2 regions of the Streptomyces pluripotens genome follow, and region 2 is predicted to be linked to the other one. Evidence: riboswitches for the same ligand, from Rfam matches in the RefSeq annotation. Region 2 holds a riboswitch; the other holds the start of a gene.
What was found. A riboswitch is a leader RNA that binds a small molecule or an ion and turns the genes downstream of it on or off. The one in region 2 is predicted to bind glycine.

Region 1: it holds a riboswitch for glycine, as region 2 does, so the genes downstream of both, gcvP (aminomethyl-transferring glycine dehydrogenase) here and gcvT (glycine cleavage system aminomethyltransferase GcvT) in region 2, are expected to answer to the same signal.

What each region holds. Positions count from the first base shown of each region.
Region 1 is NZ_CP021080.1:845,782-851,095, forward strand. Features, by position in the region: gene gcvP (aminomethyl-transferring glycine dehydrogenase) at 1-2,400, opposite strand, end outside; glycine riboswitch at 2,575-2,669, opposite strand; gene LK06_RS03615 (PRC-barrel domain-containing protein) at 2,789-3,160, shown strand; gene LK06_RS03620 (DNA polymerase IV) at 3,082-4,527, opposite strand; gene LK06_RS03625 (MerR family transcriptional regulator) at 4,597-5,280, opposite strand.
Region 2 is NZ_CP021080.1:5,258,004-5,263,317, forward strand. Features, by position in the region: gene LK06_RS23735 (L-serine ammonia-lyase) at 1-781, opposite strand, end outside; gene glyA (serine hydroxymethyltransferase) at 906-2,171, opposite strand; gene gcvH (glycine cleavage system protein GcvH) at 2,197-2,574, opposite strand; gene gcvT (glycine cleavage system aminomethyltransferase GcvT) at 2,688-3,815, opposite strand; glycine riboswitch at 3,859-3,971, opposite strand; glycine riboswitch at 3,972-4,064, opposite strand; gene LK06_RS23755 (AAA family ATPase) at 4,243-4,938, shown strand; gene LK06_RS23760 (enhanced serine sensitivity protein SseB) at 5,001-5,314, shown strand, end outside.

The sequences.
Region 1 (5,314 bases), 4.4 Mb from region 2:
GTGCGGCTCCAGGCGCTTGGCGATGTAGTTCGCCGACAGCACCGCCACCTGCGTGGCCCGCTTCAGTCCCTCCCCGCCCATCAGGCGGACGTACGCCCAGGAGATGGGCAGGATGCCTGCACTGCCCCACGGCGCCGCCGAGACCGGGCCGACGCCCGTCTTTGGGCCCGCGGCCGGCTGGAGCGGGTGATTCGGCAGGTGCGGCGCCAGATGTGCGCGGACCGCCACCGGACCGACGCCGGGACCACCGCCGCCGTGCGGGATGCAGAAGGTCTTGTGCAGGTTCAGGTGGGAGACGTCACCGCCGAAGTGGCCCGGCTTGGCCAGCCCGACCAGCGCGTTGAGGTTGGCGCCGTCGACGTAGACCTGGCCGCCGGCCTCGTGCACCCGGGCGCAGATGTCGGCGACATGCTCCTCGAAGACGCCGTGCGTGGAGGGGTAGGTGATCATCAGCACCGCCAGTTCGTCGCGGTACTGCTCGATCTTGGCACGCAAGTCCTCGACATCGATCTCGCCGTCGTCGGCGGTCTTGACGACGACGACCTTCATGCCGGCCATCACGGCACTCGCGGCGTTGGTGCCGTGCGCGGAGGAGGGGATCAGGCAGACGGTGCGCTGATCGTCCCCGTTGGCCCGGTGGTAGCCGCGTACGGCCAGCAGACCGGCCAGCTCGCCCTGCGAGCCGGCGTTCGGCTGCAGGGAAACCTTGTCGTAGCCGGTGACCTCGGCGAGGCGTTCCTCCAACTCGTGGATGAGGGTGAGGTAACCCGCGGCCTGCTCGGCGGGCGCGAAGGGGTGCAGCTGCCCGAACTCGGGCCAGGTGACCGGCTCCATCTCCGTGGTCGCGTTGAGCTTCATGGTGCAGGAGCCCAGCGGGATCATGCCGCGGTCGAGCGCGTAGTCGCGGTCGGCCAGCCGACGCAGGTAGCGCAGCATCGCGGTCTCGGAACGGTACTGGTGGAAGACCGGGTGGGTCAGGTAGTCGTCGGTGCGCAGGAGCGCCGTCGGCAGGGCGTCCTCGGCGGTCGCGTCCAGCGCGTCGACGTCGGCCTCGACGCCGAAGGCGGACCAGACCGTGGCCAGCTGGGTCCGGGTGCTGGTCTCGTCGCAGGCCATGGAGACATGGTCGGCGTCGACCAGGCGCAGGTTGACCCCGCCGTCCCGGGCGGCGGCGACGATCCCGGCGGCCCTGCCGGGCACACGTGCGGTCACCGTGTCGAAGAACGCACCGTGGACGATCTCGACGCCGCCCGCCCTGAGGCCCTCGGTGAGGATCGCAGCGTAGCGGTGGGTACGCCGTGCGATGGCCCGCAGGCCCTCCGGTCCGTGGTAGACGGCGTACATGCCGGCCATGACGGCCAGCAGCACCTGCGCGGTACAGATGTTGCTCGTGGCCTTCTCACGGCGGATGTGCTGCTCACGGGTCTGCAGGGCCAGTCGGTAGGCCTTGTGCCCGTCAGCGTCGACGGAGACACCCACCAGACGGCCCGGCAAGCTGCGCGCGAACTTCTCGTGCACGGCCATGTATCCGGCGTGCGGACCACCGAAGCCCATCGGCACGCCGAAGCGCTGGGTTGAGCCGACGGCGATGTCGGCCCCCAACTCACCCGGCGAGGTCAGCAGGGTCAGCGCGAGCAGGTCGGCGGCGACGGTGACCAGGGCTCCGAGCTCGTGCGCCTGATCGATGACCGGCTTGACGTCACGTACGGCTCCCGACGCACCCGGGTATTGGATCAGCACGCCGTTGATCCCGCGCTCGGCGATCGCGGCCGGGATCCCCGCGGAGAGGTCGGCGACGACGACCTCGACGCCGGTCGGCTCGGCGCGCGTCTCGATGACGGCGATGGTCTGCGGCAGCGCGTCCGCGTCGACCAGGAACAGGCCCTTCTTGTTCTTGCCCATGCGCCGGGACAGCGCCATCGCCTCGGCGGCGGCCGTGCCCTCGTCCAGCAGGGAGGCTCCGGAGGTGGGCAGGCCGGTGAGATCGGCGACCACGGTCTGGAAGTTCAGCAGGGCCTCCAGGCGGCCCTGGGAGATCTCCGGCTGGTACGGCGTGTAGGCCGTGTACCAGGCCGGGTTCTCCATGACGTTGCGCAGGATGACCGGCGGTGTGAAGGTGCCGTAGTAGCCAAGACCGATCATGGATCCGAGGACCTGGTTGCGGTCGGCGAGCGAGCGGAGCTCAGCGAGCACCTCGGTCTCGGTGCGGGCGCCCGGCAGGTCCAGCGCGTCGGCGTTCTTGATCACGTCCGGAACCGCGGCGGCGGTCAGTTCGTCGAGCGAGCCGTAACCGACCTGCGCGAGCATCTTGGCCCGTGCCTCCTGGTCGGGCCCGATGTGGCGCTGCTCGAAGGGAATGCCCGTTTCGAGCTCGGAGAGCGGAATGCGATGGGCGGTCATTGCGGAGGCCTCCTGGTCTGACGCGACCTTCGAGGGGCACCACGGCGCGGGTGCCCCGACGGCCTCCCCCTCTGTCATCTCAACCTGAGAGCTTCACCGGACGCCCGTGGACGCCGGTTTTCACCGTCGGTGAGAGCGGAAGCCGTCGACACCCGCCCTGCTTTCCAGAGTGACCTCGTCCGTGCGGTACATGAGCCTGAGAGATTCCGGGGAGGATTTGCTCCTTCGGCGCCTCCGAGGTGGTCGGAGGACTCTCCCGCACGGGGTCAGCAGCCGCTGCCAGCCTACCAGCGAGGTCAACGTCCGGACCTTCGAGTGGCCGCCTCGCCAAATGTGCTCTTTTGTAGTGCTTACGGATGATTTGCGACCACGTGGAGGGAGAGGGACCGTGCAGACCGACATCGATCCGCGCAGCCTGATCGGCCGCAAGGCGTTCGACCGCGATGGCACCAAGATCGGCACCATCGACGAGGTGTACCTCGACGACGCGACCGGCGTGCCCGAGTGGGCCGCCGTACGCACCGGCCTGTTCTCCCGGGACGCGTTCGTTCCCCTGGAGCCGAGCGAGCTCGTCGAAGGCACCCTGCACGTCCCGTTCGACCGTGCCCTCATCAAGGACGCCCCGGACTTCGGCGTGGGCCGCCATCTCTCCCCCGAGCAGGAATTGCAGCTCTACCACCACTACGGCCTCGACGTGGCCTCGCCCCCCAGGCTCTCGGACCACGACTTCGGCAGGCTCGCGGGCACCGAGGAGGGCTGAGCCCCGTCTGACGCGGCGCAGTCCCGTTCCGGCGGCCCCGGCACCAGCGGCAGCGGATCCGCCGGTTCAAGATCCGGATCGTCCCCCCGGAAGGTACGCACCCGCCCGGGATCCGACTGGGGCGTCTCGAAGCGCACGGTGACCCGGCCCAGGCCACTGCCCTGCACCCAGCCGTACCCGTGCTCGGCGTGCCGTACGTCCTGCCCGGCGCGCCAGAGTCGTTCGGTGGTCTCCGGCTGCTCCGCCACAGCCTCGGGAACGGCCTCCGCGACAGGGTCCCCTGCCGCCCGCTCGCCCGCCGCCTGCGCGAACAGGTCCTCCTGCGTGTAGTCGGCGAGCCCGGTGACACCGACACCGAGCAGCCGGACCCCGCCCGTGGTGTCCACGGCCTCCAGCAACCGGGCCGCTGCCTCCCGGACGACCGCCGGATCGTCCGTGGGCCCCCTGAGCGTCTCGGAGCGGGTGAGCGTAGAGAAGTCGTATCGCCGAACCTTCAGCACGATGGTCCGCCCTGACAGCCCGGCCCCGCGCAGCCGCCCCACGCACCGGTCGGCGAGACGCTGCACTTCGATACCCACCCGCACCCGATCATGGATGTCCACGTCGTAGGTGTCCTCGACCGAGACCGATTTGGTCTCCCGCTCGGCCACCACGGGCCGCTGGTCGCGCGCCAGGGCCATGGCGGACAACGCGTGCCCGTGCGCCTTGCCGAGCAACCGCACGAGTTCGTCCTCGCCGGCCTCGGCCAGCTCCTCGACCGTGGTGATTCCGGCTCTGCGCAGATGATCCCCGGTAGCCGGCCCGACTCCCGGCAGGGTGCGCACCGGCATCGGCCCCAGCAGCGCTTGCTCCGTGCCCGGCTCGACGAGCACCAGACCATCCGGTTTGGCCTGCTCGGAGGCGATCTTCGCGAGCATCTTGGAGGCAGCCAGCCCCACCGATCCGGTGAGACCCGTGGCGGCCCGGATGTCCGCACGCAGTTTCGACCCGGCCAGTCGCGCCGATTCCCCGTCCCAGGCCGATCCACCGGCCTCCAGATCGACGAACGCCTCGTCCAGGCTGAGCGGCTCCACCAACGGTGACAGCTCCCGCAACAGCCCCATCACCTGCTCGCTGACCGACCGGTACAGACCGAAGCGCGGCACCAGGTACGCGGCATGGGGTGCCAACCGGCGCGCCTGGGCCGTGGGCATCGCGGAATGGACCCCGAAGATCCGCGCCTCGTACGACGCGGTCGCCACTACTCCGCGCGGTCCGAGCCCGCCCACGACGACCGCCTTTCCCCGCAGACTCGGCTTGGACGCCTGCTCCACCGAGGCGAAGAAGGCATCCATGTCGAGATGCAGGATCGTGGGCGCGGTTCTCACACCTACGATGCTGCACCACGGCACTGACAATGCGGTGGCGCCGGAGGGTGCCGAATCGTGGGCCGGCGGTCAGACCGCCCGGTTGCGGCGGCGCGCCAGTTCGTCAGCGGGGTTGTGGCCGACGAGCGTCTCGCCCGTGTCGATGCGTTCTCCGTGCAGCTGGGAGAGCGCGCTTTCTACGTCCCGCCACACCACGCCCACCGCGATCCCGAAGACACCCTGACCGCCCTGGAGCAGGGCGTGCACCTCGTCCGGCGAGGTGCACTCGTACACGGTGGCGCCATCGCTCATCAAGGTCATCCGCTCCAGGTCCCGGAAACCGCGTTCTCTGAGGTGCTGGACCGCGCTGCGGATGTTCTGGAGCGAGACCCCGGTGTCCAGGAACCGCTTGACAATCTTCAGGACGACGACGTCCCGGAAGCTGTACAACCGTTGCGTTCCCGACCCGTAGGCCGGGCGCACGCTCGGCTCGACCAGGCCGGTGCGGGCCCAGTAGTCAAGTTGCCGGTAGGTGATACCGGCGGCCGCGCAGGCAGTGGGCCCGCGGTAGCCGATCTGCTCGGACGTCATCGCCGCCGCCCCTCCGCCGTCCGGCACCGCCCTCGGCCGCTGCGGAGCATGACCGGCCGCGCCGCTGGGTTGGGGGTACCCCCCGCTCTGACGTGACCGAGAGCTCTGGGCCGGGTACGGACCGCTCTCCCCGAAACCGGGTTCGGGGGCACCCCCAGCCGTACCGTCGCCGCTGGTTCTCACGCCGACCTCCGTCCTTGACCTGCCTTCTCGACGG
Region 2 (5,314 bases):
CGTGCGCCAGCGGGTCCCCCTCGGCGCGCAGTTGACGGGCCGAGACGGCCGCGCGGCGGCGGACCTTCAGACCGCCGGGCAGGATGCCCTCGCGTGACATGCCGCGCTGCACGCACGCGCGCATCACCCGCCAGATCTCCAGGAGTCCGGCCCGGATCTCCTCCTCCGTGCGCCAGGCCCGCTCGTTCTCGAACATCAGCGAAGAGATCGACAGGCCCGTCTCCTTGGCCAGGCGCAGCAGTTCGTCGCCCGTGCGGAAGGGGTACTTCAACACCGTGTCGTCCAGCTTGATGCGGTCCGCGCCGACCGCGTCCTCGTCCACGACGAAGCCGCCGCCGACCGAGTAGTAGGTCTTCGACAGCAGTTCCGCGCCGGACGCGTCGTACGCCCAGACGGCCATGCCGTTGGCGTGGTACGGCAGGGCCTTGCGGCGGTGCAGCACCAGGTCCTCGCCGTAGGAGAACGGAATCTCGTGCTCGCCGAGGAGCGACAGACGCTCCAACTGTCTGATCTTCTCCACCCGCTCGTCGGCCGTTTCCACGTCCACCGTGCGCGGCGAGGCGCCTTCCAGGCCGAGGAGGACCGCCTTCGGAGTGCCGTGGCCGTGGCCGGTTGCCCCGAGCGATCCGTACAGCGCGCAGCGCAGGGACGCGACGGAGTCGAGCAGACCCTCGTTGCGCAGCCGGCGGGCGAACATGCGTGCTGCGCGCATCGGGCCGACCGTGTGGGAGCTGGACGGGCCGATGCCGATCGAGAACAGGTCGAAGACCGAGATGGCCACGGGTGACTCCTCAATGCGGGGTGGTGCTTGGGTGGTGCTGGGCGGTGCAGGGGGCGGGCACCGCGCCACCGGTGTGTCCAGTGTGCGCGGTGCCCCACCAGAGGTGACCTGCTGGTGCGGTGACCTACTTGTTCAGACCCGGGTACAGCGGGTGCTTGTCGGCGAGCGCCTTCACCCGCGTCTTGAGGGCCTCGGCGTCGTAGGACGGCTTGAGCGCCTCGGCGATCACGTCCGCGACCTCGGCGAAGTCCTCGGCCGTGAAGCCGCGGGTCGCGAGCGCGGGCGTGCCGATCCTCAGGCCCGAGGTGACCATCGGGGGGCGCGGGTCGTTCGGGACGGCGTTGCGGTTGACGGTGATCCCGACCTCGTGGAGGCGGTCCTCGGCCTGCTGGCCGTCCAGCTCGGACTCGCGCAGGTCGACCAGGATCAAGTGCACGTCGGTGCCGCCGGACAGGACGTTCACGCCGGCCGCGCGGGCGTCGGACGCCGTCAGACGCTCGGCGAGGATGCGAGCACCGTCCACGGTCCGGCGCTGGCGCTCTTTGAACTCTTCGCCCGCCGCGACCTTGAAGGAGACGGCCTTGGCCGCGATCACGTGCTCCAGGGGACCGCCCTGGAAGCCCGGGAAGACGGACGAGTTCAGCTTCTTGGCGAAGGCCTTCTTCGCGAGGATGATGCCGCCGCGCGGGCCGCCGAGGGTCTTGTGGGTGGTGGAGGTGACCACGTCCGCGTACTGCACCGGGTTCGGGTGGAGACCGGCGGCGACCAGGCCCGCGAAGTGCGCCATGTCGACCCACAGGTGGGCCTCGACCTCGTCGGCGATCCGGCGGAACTCGGCGAAGTCCAGTTGCCGCGGGTAGGCCGACCAGCCGGCGATGATCACCTTCGGGCGGTGCTCCTTGGCGAGCCGCTCGACTTCGGCCATGTCGACCAGGCCGGTCTCCACGTCCACGTGGTACGCGACCACGTGGAACTGCTTGCCGGAGAAGTTCAGCCGCATCCCGTGGGTCAGGTGGCCGCCGTGCGCCAGGTCCAGGCCGAGGATGGTGTCCCCGGGCTGGGCCAGCGCGAACAGCGCCGCCTGGTTGGCGGAGGCACCGGAGTGGGGCTGCACGTTGGCGTACTCGGCGCCGAACAGCTCCTTGATCCGGTCGATGGCGATCTGCTCGGCGACGTCGACGTGCTCGCAGCCGCCGTAGTAGCGGCGGCCCGGGTAGCCCTCGGCGTACTTGTTGGTGAGGACCGAGCCCTGCGCCTCCATCACCGCGAGCGGCGCGAAGTTCTCGGACGCGATCATCTCCAGCGTGGACTGCTGGCGGCTGAGCTCGGCGTCGACCGCGGCGGCGATCTCCGGGTCCAGCTCGTGCAGGGGGGTGTTCAGGACAGTCATACGGCTACGACTCCTTCAGGACTCTTCAGCCGGCGGCGTGGGCGGCGTACTCGTCGGCGGAGAGCAGGTCGGCCGGCTCCTCCGTGACGCGTACCTTGAACAGCCAGCCGTCTTCGAAGGGGGCGGAGTTCACCAGCGAAGGGTCGTTGACGACATCCTCGTTGATCTCGGTGACCTCACCGGTGACCGGCGAGTACAGGTCGGATACCGACTTCGTCGACTCCAACTCGCCCACGGTCTCGCCCGCGGACACCGTGGAGCCGACCTCGGGGAGCTGGGCGTAGACGACATCGCCGAGCGCGTTGGCCGCGAACTCGGTGATGCCGACCGTCGAGACGCCGTTCTCGGCGGCCGACAGCCACTCGTGCTCCTTGCTGTAGCGCAGCTGCTGGGGGTTGCTCATGACCTGGATTCTCCTGTACGCGCGGGAGGGCTGATGAAGGGGGGACTGCTGGAACTGCTCGTGAGCAGGGAAGTGTGCGCAGAGTCACGTCAGGGGACGTTCCGCGCTCAGTGTCACTTCTGGCGCTTGTAGAACGGCAGCGCCACGACCTGGTACGGCTCGTGGCTGCCCCGGATGTCCACGCCGACACCCGCGGTGCCCGGCGCTGCGTGCGCCGCGTCGACATAGGCCATGGCGATCGGCTTGCCCAGGGTGGGGGAGGGAGCTCCGGAGGTGACCTCGCCGATCACCTCGCCGCCGGCGACCACGGAGTACCCGGCGCGCGGCACTCGGCGGCCTTCGGCGATCAGGCCGACCAGGACCCGGGGCGGCTGGGAAGCAGCGCGCTCGGCGGCCTTCGCCAGCGCGTCCCGTCCAACGAAGTCACCCGCCTTCTCGAACTTGACCACGCGGCCGAGGCCGGCGTCGAAGGGGGTGAGGGAGGTGTTCAGCTCGTGCCCGTACAGCGGCATGCCTGCCTCCAGGCGCAGTGTGTCCCGGCAGGACAGGCCGCACGGCACCAGGCCGACGCCCTCGCCCGCCTCGGTCAGGGCCTGCCATAGCCGCACGACGTGCTCCGGCTTCACGAACAGCTCGAAGCCGTCCTCGCCGGTGTAGCCGGTGCGGGCGATGAGGGCCGGGACACCGGCGACCGTACCGGGCAGACCCGCGTAGTACTTGAGGCCGTCCAGGTCCGCGTCCGTCAGGGACTTCAGGATGCCGGGGGACTCGGGGCCCTGCACCGCGATCAGCGCGTAGGCGTCCCGGTCGTCACGTACCTCCGCATCGAAACCGGCGGCCCGTTCGGTCAGTGCGTCCAGCACCACCTGGGCGTTGGAGGCGTTGGCCACGACCATGTACTCGGTCTCGGCCAGCCGGTAGACGATCAGGTCGTCCAGGATGCCGCCGTCGGCCTGGCAGATCATGGTGTAGCGGGCACGACCGACGCCGACCGAGGCGATGTTGCCGACCAGGGCGTGGTTCAGGAAGACGGCAGCCTCGGAGCCGGTCACGGTGATCTCACCCATGTGGGAGAGGTCGAACAGGCCAGCCTTGGTCCGCACCGCGATGTGCTCGTCGCGCTCGGAGCCGTAACGCAGGGGCATGTCCCAGCCGGCGAAGTCGGTCATCGTCGCACCGAGCGAGCGGTGCAGCGCATCCAGCGCAGTATGACGGAGTTCAGTGGGTTCGGTACTGCTCATCGGTCGGTCGTCTCCCAGGGAAGGCGGACGGGGCGAGGAACGTTCCTCCCCATCTGTCATCGGAACCTGAGAGGTTCGCCACGACCGCCACGGGGACGACCACGGCTTGCACCTTGGGTGGAGCCACTGTCACAGCAGCCCGCTTTTCAGATGTGCCTCGCCCGCGCGGTAACGGGGCCTGAGAGATTCAAGGGAGGGACTTGCTCCTTCGGCGCCCCAGCGGCCTGGGGACTCTCCCGCGCGGATTCAAGCGGCCGGTATGCAGTTGGCCGGCACATCATTGCACGCCGTGGCCCCGCCCGTCAGGGTCACATCTGTAACCGAGCCGTGGCGGTATGCGCACCGAACCACCGACATCGCCTCATTACCCTCCCTTTACGTGTGGTGGGCACGGGAACGGCCAAGTCCGTAGGGGAGGACGATCATGGTGAAGAGGACCACCGGGTACGTCACCGCCGGTGCCGTGGTGTCGGGGCAGCCCTTCGCCCCGGCCCATGAGAGCTGCTCCGAGCCTTCCTCCGCGGTCGTCCGCGATCTGCGCGGCCGAGCCGGCCGCAGCCCCCGGGCCCTGGACTTCGGTGCCCGTGACGTGGTCGTGGTCACCGGCCTGCCCGGCAGCGGAAAGTCCACGCTGATGCACCGCACGGCCGTCGGCCAGTGCGTCGATTCCCAGGACACCCGTGAGCGCTTCGCCGCCCGGCTGCCCCGCTTACTGCCGTACGCGCTCTACCGCCCCCTGGTGCGCCTCGTCCACTACAGCCGGCTGTGGCACGCCTTGCGCGCCGAGGAGGCCGTCGTTGTGCACGATTGCGGTACCCAGGGCTGGGTGCGCGGCTGGCTCGCCCGTGCGGCCCGCCGCCGCGGCGGCATCCTGCACCTGCTGTTGCTCGACGTCGCTCCCGAGGCCGCCCGGGCGGGCCAACGCCAGCGTGGCCGGGGGGTCTCCCGCCACGCCTTCCGCCGCCACTGCCGTACGACGGCCCGCCTGCTCGGCGCGGTCGAGCGGGGCCGGGTGCCTGTCGGCTGCGGCTCGGCTGTGCTGCTGGACCGGGCTGCGGCGGACACCCTGAAGCGCATCGGCTTCTTAGGCCGAGCCGGGTCAGCCGGCACTCGCCCTCGGTGATGTCACCGTCACCCGCTAGCCTTCTTCTCCACAACAGCGGTTCCCAGCAGGCGGTAGAGCAGATGGACTTCCCGGCGGACGTTCCCGCGGGCTTCCCCGCACAGGCACACCCCCACCCGCACGGCGGTTGGCCCGGCAATGAACTGGAGGAGGTGCTGTCGGCCTCCCTCGGCATCCCGTCCGCGGGCAGCCGGATCATCGAGGTTCTCGGCCGGAGCTTCCTGTGGATCCCACTGCCCAGCGGCGGGGGCCCGGACAGCGGCCAACTGGACCTGCCCACGCTGGAGATCGACGGCCAGGCGTACGTTCCGGTGTTCAGCTCCGAGGAGCAGCTCCGTCAGGTCTCCGGTTCCCACATGTCGTACACCATCGCACC